2 regions of the Staphylococcus sp. HMSC068C09 genome follow, and region 1 is predicted to be linked to the other one. Evidence: predicted binding sites of a transcription regulator. Region 1 holds the regulator's gene; the other holds the start of a gene.
The links. Region 1 encodes CtsR, which represses protease genes until heat stress. Its sites were predicted from a motif close to ATGGTCAATAAAGGTCAAACA; they were not measured.

Region 1 (9,805 bases):
ATTCAACCTGTTTACCTATAAGAGATTTGGCATGATCTACAACTACCATTGTTCCATCATCTAGATATCCTACCCCTTGGCCAGGTTCTTTACCCATTTTAGTTAATAAAATATTAAGTCGGTCACCTTGATGAACATTGGGTTTAATTGCTTCTGACAAATCATTAACATTTAATGCAGTAATCCCTTGAACATGACATACCTTATTCAAGTTGAAATCGGTTGTAATGACATGAGCATGATAAACTTGAGCTAATTCAACTAACAGTTTGTCAATATCACTATGAGATTTTTGAGGATGAATCACACGAGTTGGATAGTCTAAATCATAAAGTTGATTTAAAATATCTAATCCACGTTGTCCTTTTTCACGTTTGATACTATCATTAGCATCTGCAACTACTTGTAATTCATTTATAACTCCTTGAGGAATAAGAATTTCTCCATCTATAAATCCGCATTTAATAATATCTAAAATTCTTCCATCAATAATTGCACTTGTATCTAACAGTTTAGGTATGGCGCTGATATTATTTTTAGACATTGAACGTGCTATATTTTCTGGCAAAAACATAAGCATTTCATCACGCTTTTTCAAACCAAACTGGAATCCTAAATAACATAATAATAATGTAATAATAATAGGCACAAGGTGATTTAATATAGAATTTCCTATCATTTCTAAAATAAATGAAACCATTACTGAAATAAATAAACCAACGACTAATCCTAGTGTAGCAAACAAAATTTCAACTGCACTACGTTGCATAATCCAAATTTCAGCTTCTTTAAGTAATCGTGTTACTTTATTAATAAATAACCCAAATATTAGAAAGAATACAATCATCCCTATTAAACCATCAACATAATGATTAGTATAAATGGGATGGTTGTTCATACCTAAATCATTTAAAATTTCTGGAATTAACATGATTCCAAATGATGCACCAAGAATGATGTAGATTATAATAATAATTCCTTTTAATACCTTCATACGTTATCACCCCTTTAAATGCCTATGATGAGCGATTACTAAACGCATATGTTAAGGCATCATGTACCGTTGTCACACCAACGACCTGAACACCTTCTGGGAATGTCCATCCACCTATATTCGTTTGGGGAATAATCACTCTCTTAAATCCTAGTTTTGCCGCTTCTTGTACACGTTGCTCGATACGCGATACTCGTCTTACCTCACCAGTTAATCCCACTTCACCAATATAACAATCCAAACCATCTACGGCTTTATCTTTAAAACTTGAAGCAGTCGCTACAATAATACTTAAATCTACAGCCGGTTCAGTAAGTCTCACTCCACCCGCTACTTTAATGTAAGCATCTTGTTGTTGTAAAAGATAATTTTCTTTTTTCTCTAAAACAGCCATAAGTAAGCTAAGTCGATTGTGGTCGATGCCTGTGGCCATTCGTCTTGGATTATTAAATGTAGTAGGTGTTACTAGAGATTGCACCTCAATCAATAGTGGTCGTGTGCCTTCCATAGTAGCCACAATTGTTGATCCTGGAACATTTGTAGAGCGTTCTTCTAAAAACATTTCTGAAGGGTTTTGTACCCCTTTCAAACCACTTTGTTTCATTTCAAAAATACCCATTTCATTTGTTGAACCAAAACGATTTTTAACTGCTCTTAGAATTCGATAAGCATGGTGTTCATCACCTTCGAAGTATAAAACTGTATCTACCATATGTTCTAATAGTCTTGGACCAGCAATTTGCCCTTCTTTTGTTACGTGACCTACTATAAAAGTTGCGATATTCATTTGTTTTGCAATATTCATTAAACTTTGTGTACTTTCTCGAACTTGTGATACTGAGCCAGGTGCTGAACTAATCTCAGGATGATAAATCGTTTGAATTGAATCGACAACAAGTATGTCTGGGCGCTCTTGTTCCACGGTTTGATGAATAACTTCTAAATCTGTTTCAGCTAGTACATTTAAATTACTAGAGTCTTCCTCTAGACGATCTGCACGCAATTTCGTTTGATTTAGTGATTCTTCACCCGTGATATAAAGTACATTAAGTTTCTGTGATAACGATGCACAAATCTGTAATAATAATGTAGATTTCCCAATACCCGGGTCGCCGCCAATCAGTACGAGTGATCCACTAACAATTCCACCACCAAGTACACGATTAAATTCTTTAGAGTCCGTTTGAACTCTCGGTGTTGCCTCATGCTTAATACTATTTAATTTCTGTACTTTTGCTTGTGTCTCTTTTGCTTTTACGCCATGCTTTGGATTGGAAGTCTTTTCAATAATTTCCTCCATTTGATTCCAAGCACCACAATTCGGACATTTTCCCATCCATTTAGGAGACTGATATCCACAAGCCATACATTCGAAAATTACTTTTTTCTTGGCCAAAACTGCACCTCCGATTTTTTTGAACATATCTATTTTATATGTATCCAGTTATAATGACAAATTTAAATATATATATAAATGAAAAGAAGAGTCTAGGATTTAATGACTCCTAGACTCTGAATTTAAGCTCTTTTTATTCTTCTGTTGCTGGTTCTTTTGTATCTTCTATATTATTTTCTTGTTTATCATGGATATCATATTTGAATTCATTACCATCATGATCAATTGTGACTTCTTTTCCTTCAATTTGATTACCATCAAGTATCAATTCACTTAAATTATCTTCAACTGTTTTTTGAATTGCTCTAATTAATGGACGAGCACCGTATTCTGGATCATATCCTTCTTCGGCAATTTTTTCTTTAGCTTTATCAGTAACTACAATATTAATATCTTGTTCTGATAAACGTTTTGTTAATTTATTTACCATCATAGTCACAATTTCTTTAAGTTCATCTTTTGTTAATTTATTTACCATCATAGTCACAATTTCTTTAAGTTCATCTTTTGTTAATTTATGGAAAACAATAATATCATCTACACGGTTTAAGAACTCAGGACGGAATGAATTTTTAAGTTCTTTCATCATAGTTCTACGAATTGTTTCATAATCTTGTCCTTCAGATGCACCACCGAATCCAGCGAAACGTTGATCTTGTAGTTCTTGTGCTCCTACATTTGATGTCATAATAATAACAGTATTACGGAAATCAACTTGACGCCCTTTTGTATCAGTTAGATGTCCATCATCAAGTACTTGTAATAAGATATTAAACACATCTGGATGCGCTTTTTCAATTTCATCAAATAGGATAACAGAATATGGCTTACGTCTAACTTTTTCAGTTAATTGACCACCATCATCATGGCCTACATAACCTGGAGGCGCTCCAACTAAACGACTCACAGCATGTTTCTCCATAAATTCACTCATATCAACACGTATCATTGCGTCTTCTTCACCAAACATTGATTCAGCTAATGCACGTGCAAGTTCTGTTTTACCTACACCAGTTGGTCCTAAGAAAATGAAACTACCGATTGGACGTTTAGGATCTTTTAGGCCTGCACGTGCACGACGAACTGCTTTACTAATAGAAGTTACAGCATCGTTTTGTCCAATTACTCGATCATGTAATGTTTCTTCTAAATTAAGCAAACGATCTGACTCTGTTTCATTAATTCTAGTTAATGGAATCCCTGTCCATCCTGCAATAACTTCAGCAATATCTTCTTTAGATAATGATGTTGATTGTCCGCCTTGAGATGTCTTCCATTCATTTTTAGCATCTTCATATTGTTTTTCAAGTTTTGATTGTTTATCTCTTAAGTTAGCTGCATTTTCAAATTCTTGTGCATGGACGGCAGCATCTTTTTCATTTTTAACTTTTTCAATTTCTTGTTCAATCTCTTTTAAATTATTTGGAGTTGTGTGACTTTTTAGTCTCACTTTTGAACTTGCTTCGTCAATCAAATCAATTGCTTTATCTGGTAGGAAACGATCAGATACATAACGGTTACTTAATTTAGCAGCCGCTTCCAGTGCTTCATCAGAAATATTAATACGATGATGAGCTTCGTAGCGATCACGTAAACCTTTTAGAATAGCAACAGTATCTTCTACAGAAGGTTCATCAACTTGAATAGGTTGGAAACGACGTTCTAATGCAGCATCTTTTTCGATGTTTTTACGATATTCATCTAATGTTGTTGCACCTATGCATTGTAATTCACCACGCGCTAACGCTGGTTTTAAAATATTAGATGCATCAATTGCACCTTCTGCACCACCAGCACCAACTAGTGTATGCAATTCATCAATGAATAAAATGACATTACCTGCATGATGGATTTCATCCATGACTTTTTTCAAACGTTCTTCGAATTCACCACGATATTTAGTACCTGCCACGACTGTTCCCATATCTAGTGACATTACACGTTTATTTTTTAGCGTTTCTGGCACTTCATTATTTACAATAGCTTGTGCAAGACCTTCAGCAATGGCTGTTTTACCTACACCTGGTTCACCAATAAGTACAGGGTTATTTTTAGTTCTACGACTTAATACTTCAATAACACGTGTAATTTCTTTATCTCTACCCACAACTGGATCTAACGTACCGTCTTTAGCAATAACTGTTAAGTCTCGTGCTAGTCCATCCAATGTAGGAGTGTTGTTTGATTTATTTGCAGTTGCATTTTTAGTATTCATTTCAGGACTACCTAATGCTTTCACTACTTGTGCACGTGCTTTAGTAATATTCAAATCTAAGTTAGCAAATACACGTGCTGCTACTCCTTCATTTTCACGAATTAAACCTAATAAAATATGTTCTGTACCTACAAAATTATGATGCAATTTTCTTGCCTCATCCATTGATAGTTCAATGACTTTTTTAGCTCTTGGGGTATAGTGCAACGTACCTGAATGTTCTTGACCATGACCGATTAATTTTTCAACTTCTTCAATAACTTTATCTTCAGTAATATTAAAACTTTCAAGTACTTTAGCAGCAATACCTTCTGGTTCTTTCATTAATCCAAGTAGTAAGTGCTCAGTACCAATGTTCGAATGATTTAAACGAATTGCTTCTTCTTGTGCATGTGCTAATACACGTTGTGCGCGTTCAGTTAATCTACCAAATAACATATCGTTTACAACCTCCTAATTTGTATGTTTTCTTAATATATTTGCCCGTTTTTCATTTACAGATACGTTTTCATCTTCATCATTATATAAAAACGCAGATTGGATACTTACCATTAATTCATTAAACTTAAAGTTACTTAAATTTAAATATCCTAAATCTATGCCTAACTTAATTTCACTTAATCTATATGACGCTTCTTCCATTGATATCATACGGCTATTTTGTAATATTCCTAACGAACGATAAATACGGTCAAGCGTTTCTAATTCACTATATTGTGTTAAACGTTCACGAATTTGCATTTCTTCATTAATAATTTGTTGAACTACTTCTGTCAGCTGGTCAATAATATCTTCTTCTGTCTTACCTAATGTAAGTTGATTTGAAATTTGATAAATATGACCATAAACTTGTGAACCCTCTCCATATATACCTCGAATCGTAAATCCAAAACGATTAATTGTTTGTGCAATACGATTCATACGTTTCATTATAGATAATCCAGGTAAATGAAGCATCACACTTGCTCGCATTCCAGTCCCAATATTTGTAGGACAAGTAGTTAAATAACCTAAATCTTCATCGAAACTAATTTCTAATTGTTCATCAAGAATATCATCAATTTCTGAAGCCTTTTGATATAAATCTGTCAGAGATAAATCATTACCCATTGCTTGAATTCGTATATGATCTTCTTCATTAATCATAATACTTAAAGATTCATCGTCATTTAATAACACCGCTGAAGCTGGTTGTTTAATCAATTCTTTACTAATGAGATGTTTAGCCACTAACTTCATCTTACTTTGTTGGTCCATGGTATCTAAACGCATTAAAGATAAATTAGGTAGTGCATCTTGCACTTCATTGATTACTCTAAAACCTGCTTGTTCAGATGGAAACATTAAAGGATGAACATGATTTTCTAAATTACGTGCTAAACGAATACGCGAAGACATTACAATGGGAGATTCATCTGTTTCTTTCATCCATTCACTAATATGTGCATCCATATCATTCATCATGCTCCATCTCGCTTTCATGTTTCAAGGCTTTAATTTCATCTCTAATGACAGCTGCTTCTTCAAATTTTTGCTTTTCAATTAATATATTTAAGTAATTCGTTTTTTCTTCAATTTGTTTTTTTATTGCCAGTTTATGATGTGAAGAACGAGGCATCTTGCCTACATGTTCAAATTGTCCACCTTGTACTCGTCTTACAATATCAACAATATCCTCTTTAAATACTGCATAGCAATTTGCACATCCAAATTTACCTACATGAGCTATATCTTTCAATGTCATATTACATGTAGGACATCGTTTTTCTTCTTGAAATGCTACTTCATGAAAATTTAATCCGTGTTTAGTTGCTAAATGTTGTAAGATTTGTTTGACTACAAAGGCTTCTTCAATATCATCTTGAAACTCTGAATGTGACGCAGCATGTTCTTGTTGATTCCAAGGTTGCTCTCCTTGCGCACATTCTGAACACACCCACTTTTCAGAGGTACCATCTTTACTTTTTACTGTGAGTTTAACCTCTGCTTCATTTAAATGACAATTTTCGCAAAGCACACATAGACACCTCGCATTTCTTTATTATTTATTAATAGTAATTAATGATAGGTAATAATCGTTTGAGAATATTTGCTCTAATAATATCTCTAGAAACAACATCCATTGATAGTGTTTCACGATCAATAATCACTTGAATCATTCTTGCTTCTCTATCACTAATTAATCCTTTATCTAACAAACCATCAATTATATAATATGCTTGCTGTTGAGATATAGAAGGACCAATTAATTGCAATAGATGATTAATATAACCCGTTGCATCTTTATTTTCAATTTTCGTGATTCGGATATATCCTCCTCCACCACGTTTACTTTCTATTTCATAACCATGTTCATTTGTAAATCTCGTTTTAATAACATAGTTGAGTTGAGAAGGCACACAATCGAAACGTTGAGCAATATTAGCTCTTTGAATTTCTACCATATCTTCATTACTTTCTTCAAATAATTGTTTAATGTATTGTTCTATGATGTCAGACATGTTGTGCATGATTTACCACCCCTATTGACCTTCTTTGACTATATTATATGACCAACTTTGACCTTTTTCAACCAATTTGTTTTTTTTATTTAAAAATATTAATGTTACTTCTATTATTTTATTGTATTATATAAGATAAAGAGAATTTTAAAGGAGTAGAATCATGCATATTCTTATTGGGATCATTGGGATTATTGTCTTTTTAGCGCTGGCATTTTTATTTAGTTCAGATAAAAAGAATGTTCGTTGGCACTATGTTGGATTATTATTAATTATTCAACTTATATTCGCATTTATTCTTTTGAAAACGACTGCTGGTATTACAATTATCGGTGGTATTTCAAATGGATTTAACTATTTGTTACAAAAAGCTGCTGAAGGGGTTAATTTTGTTTTTGGAGGATTTAAATTTGTAGATCCAAAAAATCCACCATTCTTCTTTAGTGTCTTATTACCAATCGTATTTATTTCGGCATTAATTGGTATTTTACAATATACTAGAATTCTTCCATGGATTATTAATGTGTTAGGGTTCTTAATCTCTAAAATTAATGGTATGGGGCGTTTAGAATCATATAATGCAGTAGCAGCTGCGATTCTTGGCCAATCTGAAGTATTTATTTCATTAAAACAACAATTACCATATATACCTAAACAACGTTTATATACTTTAACTGCTTCTGCAATGTCTACTGTATCTGCATCTATTATCGGTGCATATTTTACATTGATTGAACCTAAATACGTTGTTACAGCGGTTGTATTAAACTTATTTGGTGGCTTCATTATTGCTTCTATTATTAACCCTTATACAGTTAATGAAGAAGATGATAAATTGCTAGTGGATGAATCAGAAACTAAAAAACAATCATTTTTTGAAATGTTAGGTGAATATATTTTAGATGGTTTCAAAGTAGCAGTTATCGTTGGTGCAATGTTAATTGGCTACATTGCAATCATTGCTTTATTAAATGGCCTTGTAAGTGGTATTTTTAGTTTAATTTCTGGCGGAGCAATCAAATGGGATTTCCAAACGTTAATTGGTTTTGTGTTTGCGCCATTTGCTTTCTTAGCAGGTGTTCCTTGGCAGGATGCAGTTAAATCAGGTTCTGTGATGGCAACAAAATTATTATCTAATGAATTTGTTGCTATGCAATCACTTGGAAGCTTGAAGGGTATTTCTGAACATGCAAAAGGTATTACGTCTGTATTTCTAGTTTCATTTGCTAACTTTAGTTCTATTGGTATCATTTCTGGTGCGATTAAATCACTTAACTCTGAAAAAGGTGATGTCGTAGCACGTTTTGGTATTAAGTTATTATTCGGTGCAACACTTGTATCATTTATTTCAGCTGCTATCGCTGGATTCTTCATTTAATAAGAAAAAGCTTGAGACTTTAATCTCAAGCTTTTTTTATTTAACTATATGTTCAATAAAATACTGAGTTATACGATAGTCATCTGTTAATTCTGGATGGAAAGACACCCCTAGGTATTTCCCTTGCTTAACAGCTACTATTTTATCACTAATAGAACTTAATATTTCTACATTATTTTCTACACTAACAATATGTGGTGCTCTTATAAAGACACCTTCTATATCTTTTGCAATACCTTTAACATCTAACTCAGCTTCAAAACTATCTACTTGTCTACCAAAGGAATTACGCGCAACAGTAATATCTAATTTTTTTAGATATCCTGTCTCACCTTCTACATCTTTTGCAAGCACAATAAGACCTGCGCAAGTTCCAAACATTGGTAAATCAGATTGTTGTAATTTTTCTTTAAAGCCATATAAATCCATAAGTCTTCTTAAAGTTGTAGATTCACCACCAGGGAGAATAAGACCATCAATTTCATCTAATTGTTCAACTTTCTTAACTGCTATACCTTCGTGACCACTTAATTCAATGTGACGAATATGTTCACGTACTGCACCTTGTAACGCTAATACACCAATCTTCATAAATTACCAACCACGCTCTTGCATACGTTCTTCTAATGAGATTTTATTTATATCTAAACCTTTCATTGCAGTTCCTAATTCAGCTGCTAATTTTCCAATTAATTCATAATCTTGATAATGAGTTGTAGCTTGAACAATAGCTTTTGCAAATTTTTCTGGAGCTTCAGATTTAAAAATACCTGAACCCACAAATACCCCATCAGCACCTAATTCCATCATTAAGGCAGCATCTTGAGGTGTTGCTACACCACCCGCTGCAAAGTTTACTACTGGTAAACGACCTTCTTCTTTAATTTGTTTTAATACATTATATGGTGCACCTAATTCTTTGGCATAAGTCATAATTTCATCGTCATTCATTACAGTTAGACGACTAACCTCAGAATTAACTTTTCTCATGTGACGTACAGCTTCTACAATATTACCTGTTCCAGGTTCTCCTTTAGTACGTAACATCGCTGCACCTTCGCCAATACGTCGTGCTGCTTCACCTAAATTACGGCAACCACAAACAAACGGTACAGTAAATTGATCTTTTCTTAAATGAAATTCTTCATCTGCAGGAGTAAGAACTTCAGATTCATCAATATAGTCTACACCCATAGCTTCTAACACACGTGCTTCTGTAATATGACCAATACGTGCTTTAGCCATTACTGGAATTGAAACAGCATTCATTACTTCTTCAACAATTTTAGGATTGGCACTACGTGCTACACCACCAGCTGCT
Region 2 (9,805 bases), on a different contig from region 1:
GGACATCCTCTTACAAACAAACGATTATGACAAGTCGTATTCAATCGACTGAATCTTTAGTTCATTTATTTGAGCAACGTCAACATAAACCTGAAGTGCTTTTTAATGCCAGTGCTTTGAGTTATTATCCTCCAAGTTTACATCGAACTTATACAGAACAATATCAAACACTTCCTTTTGATTTCCTGTCAGATGTTGTTTATCAATGGGAACGATTTGCTCGTCGTTTCGAAAATTTTGGTACACGTGTTGTATTGGGAAGATTTAGTATGATTTTGTCTTCTGAAGGTGGCGCACTTCAAACGATGAAACTACCATATAAATTCTACGTAGGCGGCAAATTAGGTTCTGGCCGTCAATGGTATTCTTGGATTCACATAGATGACTTAGTGCGTGCGATTTTATTTACAATTGACGAATCAAATGCAAAAGGTCCATTTAATATGGCTTCTCCAATTCCTGAACGTCAAAATTTATTTGGTTATACGCTTGGACGTACGATGCATAAACCACATGAAACATGGGTGCCATCATTCATTATGCGTGCTGTACTAGGAGAAATGTCGACAGTAGTTCTCGATACTCAAAAAGTCTTACCTAATAAATTAGAAGCATTAGGGTTTAATTTTAGATATAATAATTTAAAAGTTGCACTTGAAGACTTAATTAACGAATAATATTTGGAGATTTAGTAATGAATGACAACAAGTTAACGTATATCTTACTACTTATCGCTAGTGTATTTTTAATTTTAAATGGTATCTTTGCTTTCGAAAAGAGTATTATTATGGTACTTTTATCTTTTTTCTTTATTATTATAGGATTATTATTAGGGTTTGTAGCTATACATTATTTATTAAAAACTAAAAAACCATAAAAAAAGGAAGAGCATCAATGCTCTTCCTTTTTTACATGTTAAACAATTCTATTTACATATCTTCAGGTTGCATTACATGATCAATTAAACCATATTCTTTTGCTTCATCAGCAGTTAAGAAGTTATCACGATCAGTATCTTTTTGAATTCTTTCAATACTTTGACCTGTACGTTCAGCTAAAATACGATTCAATTTTTCACGTGTTTTTAAGATATGGTTAGCAGCAATTTCAATTTCAGTCGCTTGACCTTGAGCGCCACCTAATGGTTGATGAATCATAACTTCAGCGTTTGGTAAGGCAAAACGTTTACCTTTTGTACCAGCTGCTAATAAGAATGATCCCATTGATGCAGCCATACCAATACAAATTGTTTGTACATCTGGTTTAATGTGTTGAATTGTATCGTAAATAGCAAATCCTGCTGTTACACTACCACCTGGAGAATTGATGTATAAATAAATATCTTTTTCAGAGTCTTGAGCTTGTAAGAATAATAATTGTGATACAATTGAATTTGCAACATTATCATCAATTGCTGAGCCTAACATAATAATGCGGTCTTTTAATAGACGAGAATAAATATCATAGGCGCGTTCACCGCGATTTGTTGTTTCTATAACTGTAGGAATTAAATTCATTATATTTCCTCCTTGTAATTAACTGTTATATTTATTTTACAACAAAAGTCAAAAATGGTCAAAAATAATACCTTTATATTTATTTGACGTGGCTTTTTATAATTTTATACACTATTCATATATTCAAATTGTACTGTTAATTATATATTTAGTACAGAAATTAGTTTTTATATTATACTCCTCGTAGTGTAATGGATAGCACGTAAGATTCCGGTTCTTAAGATAGAGGTTCGATTCCTCTCGAGGGGACTAATGATTATTAAAAAATAGGATGAAACGTTATATTGATGTTTTATCCTATTTTTTAAAATACATTTTATTTTACAATTCAACTTTTTCTCCATTTCTAATTTTATCAGCGAGTTCATTTAATTTTCGTAAGCGATGATTTACTCCTGATTTAGAAATAGGCCCATTTGATATCATTTCTCCTAATTCTTTCAAAGAAATTTCTTGATGTTCTACTCGTAATTTTGCAATCTCTCTTAAACGATCAGGTAAATTATCTAAACCTATTTCTTCATCAATTAATTGAATGCTTTGTACTTGTTTCATAGCTGCACTCACAGTTTTATTTAAATTAGCTGTTTCACAATTTACTAATCTATTGACAGAGTTTCTCATATCTCTCACTATTCTTACATCTTCAAATTTTAATAGTGCTTGGTACCCCCCTATCAAACTTAAAAACTCAGAAATTTTCTCCGCTTCTTTCAAATAAGAAATACTTCCTTTTTTTCGTTCTAAATGCTTAGCATTCAGTCCATAACTGTTCATTAGTTTAGTTAATCCCTCAGCATGTCCTTCATATTGAGAAAAAATTTCTAAATGGTAGGAAGAGGTTTCTGGATTATTTACTGATCCACCCGCTAAAAATGCCCCTCTTAAATAGCTTCTACGCATTTCATCATCTTTAATTATACTCGCATCAATGTCATGAACGAAAATACCATTTTTTAAAATACCTAATTTATCAAGTATTTCTTTAGCACGTACTTTAGTTCGACAAATGTAGATATTATTCTTTTTTAATTTCATTTTTTTTCGTACTAAAATTTCTACTTCGACATTAAAAATACGCTTAATTAATGAATATATTCTTCGAGCCGTAGTCGCATTTTCAGTTTGAACATTAATTACAAATTGTTGATTAGATAAACTGAGTGCACCGTTCATCCGAATCAAAGCGCTAAGTTCAGCTTTAGCATTACTTTCATCGACTTCAATGCGGGTCAATTCATTTTTCATATCTGATGCAAAACTCATTGATGCTCCCTCCTTTTCTCATCATCATTATTATATGTAATTAACATCTCAAAATATATAACACTCTATATCAAATTATTTTTAAATTCATTAAAATTTATTTTTTAGGTTTAAATTGAATTGTACTTGTTAATTCAAGTGCTAAATCATATACAAGTTTAGCAAGTACCTTTGTATTATGACGAACAAAGACATGGTCATAAATTTCTACAAGATTTTTAGAAGTAATCATTTTAATATGATTTTCTGTTAATTTTATTTTATTCGTACTTACAGGATGAGCATTACGTTCTTTATATCGTTGAAGAATCTGTTCATCAAATGCATCATTACTACAAATAACATAATCAATAAATGGTTCACCAGCATGTTGATGAATAGCTTTAACATGATCGTAGACATCATAATCATTTGTTTCTCCTGGTTGAGTCATAATATTAGAAATGTATAATTTCGGTGCTTGTGAACTTATGATTGCTTTAGAAATACCTTCAATACACAAATTTGAAATTACACTTGTATACAGTGAACCAGGACCTAGAACAATTAAATCCGCTTCTTGTAAAGCATCAACGGCTTCCTGCATGGGTTCTACATTAGATGGTTCTAAATAGACACGTCGAATTTTTTTATTTTTTTTAGGTATTTTAGATTCACCTTTAACAATCTCACCATCTTCTAAAACAGCATTTAACATAACATTAGTATTAGTAGATGGAATCACTTTTCCTTTAATGTTTAAAATTTTACTTAATTCTTTCACTGCATGACCAAAGTCATTTTTTATATTTGTAAGTGCTGCAAGTAATAAATTACCTAATGAGTGACCTTCAATTTGATGTTCTTCAAAACGATACTGAAATAATTCTTCTAGAATTGGTTCTGCATCACTTAGCGCTGCAATGACATTTCTAATATCTCCTGGAGCAGGAATAGACATTTCATCTCTAATTTTACCTGTACTACCACCATCATCTGCAACTGTAACAATAGCAGTAATATCTATTGGATATTCTCGTAACCCTCTAGCTAGTACTGAGAGTCCTGTGCCTCCTCCGATTAGTACTACTTTCAACTGTTTCATTTCTTCACGCCACTTTCAATATGTGCATCTCTATGATGAACATACACATTATAATCAAATATATCATTTAACTCTTCTCCGATACGTTTAGCTAAGGCTACAGAGCGATGTTGTCCGCCAGTACAACCTATTGCTATAACCAGTTGTGATTTACCCTCTTTTTTATAGCCTGGAATCATAAAAATAAGTAAATCCATTAGTTTTTCAAAGAAAGTTTCAGTTTCTTTCCATTTCATCACATAATTATAAACTGCTTCATCTTCTCCAGTCATCGGTCTCAAGTCTTCAACATAATATGGATTAGGCAAAAAGCGTACATCGAATACTAAATCAGCATCTTTCTGAATACCATGTTTAAATCCAAAACTAGTTACATTAATACTAAATGAATTCATTTTTTCATCGGCGAAATGACGTTTGATTCTTTCTTTTAATTCTTTAGGCTTTAACTCTGTAGTATCAATAATATAATTCGCTATTGATCTAATATTTGAAAGTAATTGTTGTTCTTCTAGAATTGAATCAATTAAAGACATTTGACCATTTTGATTTAAAGGGTGCGCTCTACGTGATTCTTTATATCTAGAAATTAATTTTTCAGTTGTAGCTTCTAAAAACATAACATCTACAATAACATCATTTCTCGTTTTAATTACATCAATTTCATCTATAAGTGATTTAAATAACTCTTTTCCTCTTAAATCAATTGCAATTGCTACTTTTTGAAGTGAAGGGTTACCTTGCTCCATTAACTCCACAAGTTTAGGTAGTAATATAGGTGGTAAATTATCTACACAGAAAAAGCCAATATCTTCTAAACATTGAATAACTAATGATTTACCAGCGCCAGACAATCCTGTAACAACTAATAGTTCACTTTTGCTCATTTCATCATTTATTTGATTAACCATTCTAAGCACCATCCATTTAAGCATACATGTATTTATATAACATCATAGCATATATTTTTACCTTGCTAACAATTTGTATCGACTTTACTGCTAAGAAAAAAGCTAGTAATAATACTTCTATCAGAAGTGATTATTCTAGCTTTAATTAATCCCTTAAGCTTCTTCTTTATCTTTTAATTCTTCGATATAATCAATTGCACTTTGTGCAGCAATACTACCATCACCTGTAGCAGTTACGATTTGACGTAATCCTTTATCTCTCACGTCTCCAGCTGCAAAAATCCCTGGTACAGAAGTAGTCATATCATCTTTTGTAATAATATAACCCATATCATTTGTAATACCTAAGTTATTAAATGGTGCTGTTAAAGGTTTCATCCCAATATAAATAAATACACCGTCTGCATCTAACGTTTGTTCAGACGCATCTTTTGTTGAAACTAACGTTACAGATCCAACTTTTCCATCTTTTTCATTAATTGATTTCAAAGTGTGACTCCAAATAAAATCAATTTTTTCATTTTTAAATGCACGATCTTGTAGAATTTTTTGGGCTCTTAATTCGTCTCTTCGGTGAACAATTGTTACTTTATCAGCGAATTTAGTAAGGAATGCGCCCTCTTCTACCGCTGAATCGCCTCCACCAATAACAAATATATTTTTGTTTTTAAAGAATGCACCATCACATACTGCACAATAACTTACGCCACGGCCACCTAATTCTTGTTCACCAGGAACACCAATTTTTTTATATTCTGCACCTGTTGAAATAATCACTGCTCTAGCTGTTATAGTTTTATTTCCTAGATTAATCACTTTGTGATCGCCATTATCTTCAATTGATTTGATATCTCCATATTGATAAGAAGCACCAAATTTTTTCGCATGTTCAAACATTTTTGTTGATAAATCTGGACCTGTAATCATTTCAAACCCTGGAAAATTTTCAACTTCTTCCGTATTTGCCATTTGTCCTCCAGGCATACCACGTTCAATCATCACTGTATTTAGATTTGCACGTGATGCATAAACTGCAGCAGTCATTCCAGCTGGTCCAGCCCCAATTATCGCAACATCAAAATCTACTTCGTTCATTTTTATACCTCCTACGTTTATATTAATACGCGCATTATATAGTATTATTTGCTTTTCATAAATTTATATGCTCAATAATTTATCAATTGCGTTATCTAATTTATATCTTGTAGTATTAAAAATTTCAATGATTTTCTTTTTAGTTATACGCTTTTTATGATAACGGTAATATAAATAAACATGTGCCGCAATATATCTATTTAACTCTTTAAAATTAACGCCTTCAACGATTAAAGCTTCTCCTTTATCAATCCAACTGACAAATAATTCTGTATCAAACGATAGTTCTTCAACGTCATACATTTTCTTTAATCCTTTATGAATAAAATCAAGCTTATTTAAATGTAATCCTTGAACTAAGTAAGTTAAATATAACTTTTCATAGTCATTCATGTTTTCCAATACTGACCAAATGTCTTCAGTCATTAGTATTTCTTTTCCGTTTAACTGATTTAATAAAAATACGCCATATAATCGATAATGACTGTCATCATCTAATAATAAAGGTAATATTTTTTGTTCAAATGTATATTTACTTTCTTCTAATACCCATGGGGCATATCCAACATCTACTTCAGAAATTTGCAATAATTTATCCCAAAATAATTTACTTTGTTTTTTATTTCCTAAGTAATAATAGTTATAGCTTAAAGCATTAAACATTTGAATTGAAACAAACTTACCCTTTTTATATAAAGGTAATAAAAGTTGTTGAGACGCTTTGTACTGTTTGAGATAACTTAGTACAATACCTAACTTAAAACTTTCATCTTCGTTCATCGGCATCACTTTATTTAATATTTTTATATATTTGTGATACTTCTCTGTTTCATTAGTATTATATAATAGCAATGTATAATGACAGAGTGCATGTACATCCGAGTTATCTTCAGCAAGCAATGTTTCGAATAATTCTTTAGCAATCTCATATTCACTCAAATAAAGATAACACATTGCTAGTAAATTTCTAATAACGCGATGCGACTGAATATCATCGTTTTGTTTTAAAATATACGTTCGTGCTTCTTGTAAACGTCCTTGAGCGAATAAATATTGAAATAATAATTGAACTGCAAATAATTGTGCTTCCATTTCAATTTTATTTTCTTCAATATAAGAAACTTCGAACATTTTTTCTAATTCTTCTCTAAAAGAATCATCATTTGATAAAACTACATAATTAATACCAAACAAGAAGGCCTTGTTTGGCTCGTTAAGTTTAATATTCAGTTGACTCAATTGATAATAACTTTCTGCTACATTATGATCATTTATAATGCTTTCATAAAACATTTTTTCTGCTTTTTTATTCAAATTCAATTCATTTAAACAATCGGCATACTTAAGTCTTATATCAAAATCTTCAGGTGACAAATCTAGCACATTTCTATAATATTCAGCTGCTTTTCTATAATCTCTCTGTTTATATTTTTGATCTGCCATCTTTCGATAAAAATTCTCATCAAAAGTCATTGGAATAATTTTTTGTTCCTTTCGTGCCATGCTTTGTCACCACTTTCTTATTTATTATGAATTTGCATGGGGTTTCCAAAAGCAATAGTATCATCGGGAACATCTTTAGAGACGATAGTACCTGCTTTAATTATAACGTTATGACCGATTTTCACCCCAGGTAAAATGGTCACATTTGCTCCAATTAAAGTATGAGAACCAATGTCCACTCGTCCATAACGATACTCATTTACTAAAATTTCATGCGTTAATATTGTTGTATTATAACCAATAACAGTATTACTGCCAATAGATATTAACTGGGGATGAAAAATATCAGGCATTACCTTATAGGCAAATGCAGTTCGTTCCCCAATTGACATCTTCAAGAAATGAATATAAATATAACGTTTTACATTTAAAAAAGGAATAAAGCGACTTATTTCTATTATTACTGTATTTTTTAACACTTTAGAAAAACGAACAAATTGGTAAATGCGCCATAAGGGATTCATCGACTGTGTATTAATAATAGTTAATCGTCTCATTATTTTACCTTCACTCTTGAATTCCAAGTTAATGGTCCAGCATTTTTATAAATAACTGGTTGATGTTTGATTCGACGATAGATAATTAAAATAATACCCATAATCATTAAAATAACTGAAACAAGTTGAGCTACGCGAATATGACTTGTTAACATTAAACTGTCTGTTCTTAATCCTTCAATAAAGAAGCGTCCTATTGAATACCAAATGAGGTATAATGAAAATGTTTCTCCAACACGTAGATGCTTTCTAAGGGTAATTAATATAATAAATCCAAGTATATCCCAAATAGATTCATATAAAAAAGTAGGATGATAGTATACACCTTCAATATACATATTTCGAATAATAAATTCTGGAATATGCATGCTTTCTAGAAATGTTCTTGATACCGGTCCACCATGAGCTTCATGATTCATAAAATTGCCCCATCGCCCTATACCTTGAGCTAATATAATACTTGGCGCAACAATGTCTCCAATTTGAAAAGGATTAAGATTTTTCAATTTACATAGAATAATTCCAGTAATAAAGCCACCTATTAATCCACCGTGAATAGCTATCCCGCCATGCCAAATTTTAGGTATTTCTGATGGATTTTCCATATAATAAGGCCATTGAAATATAACAAAATAAATTCTTGCAACTAGAAATCCGAAAATTGCACAATAAAAGATAATATCTACTAATGTATCTTTATGTAATCCTATAGATTTCAAGCTTTCTTGAGCAATAAAATATCCTATTAATATTCCTACTGCAATAATAATTCCATACCATTTTATCGATAAAGGACCTATATTGATAGCAGTAGGATTGATATAATTCAAATTAAAAAGCATATACTATTTCCCTTCATTCTGATTCCCATTCTTGATAATTTCTTCATTCAAACGTTGATTAAATTCTTCAGCTGTATTAATACCCATGATATTTAAACGATAATTCATTGCAGCTACTTCTATAATAACAGCAACGTTTCTTCCTGGTCTTACAGGGATTGTTTTTTTAGTTATTTCTGTATCTAAAATCTTTAATGTTTCTTCATTTAATCCAACGCGATCATATAATTTATTCTTATCCCAATTTTCAAGATTTATATTTAACCGTATTTGTTTTTGGGTTAGAATTGACCCCGCTCCAAATAAAGTCATGACATTGATAATTCCTAGTCCACGTATTTCTAATAAATGTTCAATTAACTTAGGTGGTGTACCAACCAATTCGTCTTTCGTAATTTCACGGATTTCAACATTATCGTCTGCTACTAAACGATGACCTCGCTTTACTAATTCTAATGCTGTTTCACTTTTCCCGATGCCAGAGTCTCCTGTAATTAATACTCCTACACCATATACGTCTACTAAAACACCGTGTAGAGAGGTCGTTTTAGCTAACTCATGTTCTAAAAATGTCGTTAATCGACTCATTAAACTTGTTGTAGCATCTTTAGAAACAATCAAAGGTGTATCCATTTCTTGAGCCGCTTCAATCAGTTCTTGAGGTGGCTCTAATCCTCTTGTCACAATAATTGCTGGCGTTTCAGGACGACATAATTTTCTCATTCGTCCCCGTCTTTCTTCATCTGGTAATAAATTGTAAAATGATAATTCAGTGGTACCTAATAATTGAATACGATTTGCTGCATAATGAGAAAAATAACCTGCCATTTCTAAACCAGGTCTAGAAATATCAATGTTTTTAATCGTTTTATTTAATCCTTTTTCTCCAGTAAATAGCTTCAGTTTTAATACTTTAACCAATCTATCTGTCGTTAACATGAGTTCACCTCAAAATTCCCTTGAATTAATTCATCTCTTATCATATCAAAAATATAACAATATGTTATATAAAAAAGGAGTAGAAAATGATTTTTCTACTCCTTTTTTCAAAATCAGTAAAATGATATTCTACTTCATTTGTACTCTAAAA

Region 2: clpP (ATP-dependent Clp endopeptidase proteolytic subunit ClpP) is a predicted target of CtsR. The motif match lies at 1,562-1,582, and genes of this name have one in related genera.

What each region holds. Positions count from the first base shown of each region.
Region 1 is NZ_KV813745.1:52,286-62,090, forward strand. It holds gene HMPREF2930_RS02275 (PIN/TRAM domain-containing protein) at 1-994, opposite strand, end outside; gene radA (DNA repair protein RadA) at 1,017-2,390, opposite strand; gene HMPREF2930_RS02285 (ATP-dependent Clp protease ATP-binding subunit) at 2,524-5,043, opposite strand; gene HMPREF2930_RS02290 (protein arginine kinase) at 5,059-6,066, opposite strand; gene HMPREF2930_RS02295 (UvrB/UvrC motif-containing protein) at 6,059-6,622, opposite strand; gene HMPREF2930_RS02300 (CtsR family transcriptional regulator) at 6,654-7,115, opposite strand; gene HMPREF2930_RS02305 (NupC/NupG family nucleoside CNT transporter) at 7,270-8,484, shown strand; gene pdxT (pyridoxal 5'-phosphate synthase glutaminase subunit PdxT) at 8,521-9,075, opposite strand; gene pdxS (pyridoxal 5'-phosphate synthase lyase subunit PdxS) at 9,079-9,805, opposite strand, start outside.
Region 2 is NZ_KV813756.1:93,423-103,227, reverse strand. It holds gene HMPREF2930_RS05230 (TIGR01777 family oxidoreductase) at 1-677, shown strand, start outside; gene HMPREF2930_RS05225 (hypothetical protein) at 695-877, shown strand; gene clpP (ATP-dependent Clp endopeptidase proteolytic subunit ClpP) at 930-1,517, opposite strand; tRNA gene HMPREF2930_RS05215 (tRNA-Arg) at 1,695-1,766, shown strand; gene whiA (DNA-binding protein WhiA) at 1,839-2,783, opposite strand; gene yvcK (gluconeogenesis factor YvcK family protein) at 2,881-3,867, opposite strand; gene rapZ (RNase adapter RapZ) at 3,864-4,778, opposite strand; gene trxB (thioredoxin-disulfide reductase) at 4,932-5,873, opposite strand; gene HMPREF2930_RS05190 (tetratricopeptide repeat protein) at 5,937-7,376, opposite strand; gene HMPREF2930_RS05185 (acyltransferase) at 7,394-7,873, opposite strand; gene lgt (prolipoprotein diacylglyceryl transferase) at 7,873-8,715, opposite strand; gene hprK (HPr(Ser) kinase/phosphatase) at 8,719-9,654, opposite strand.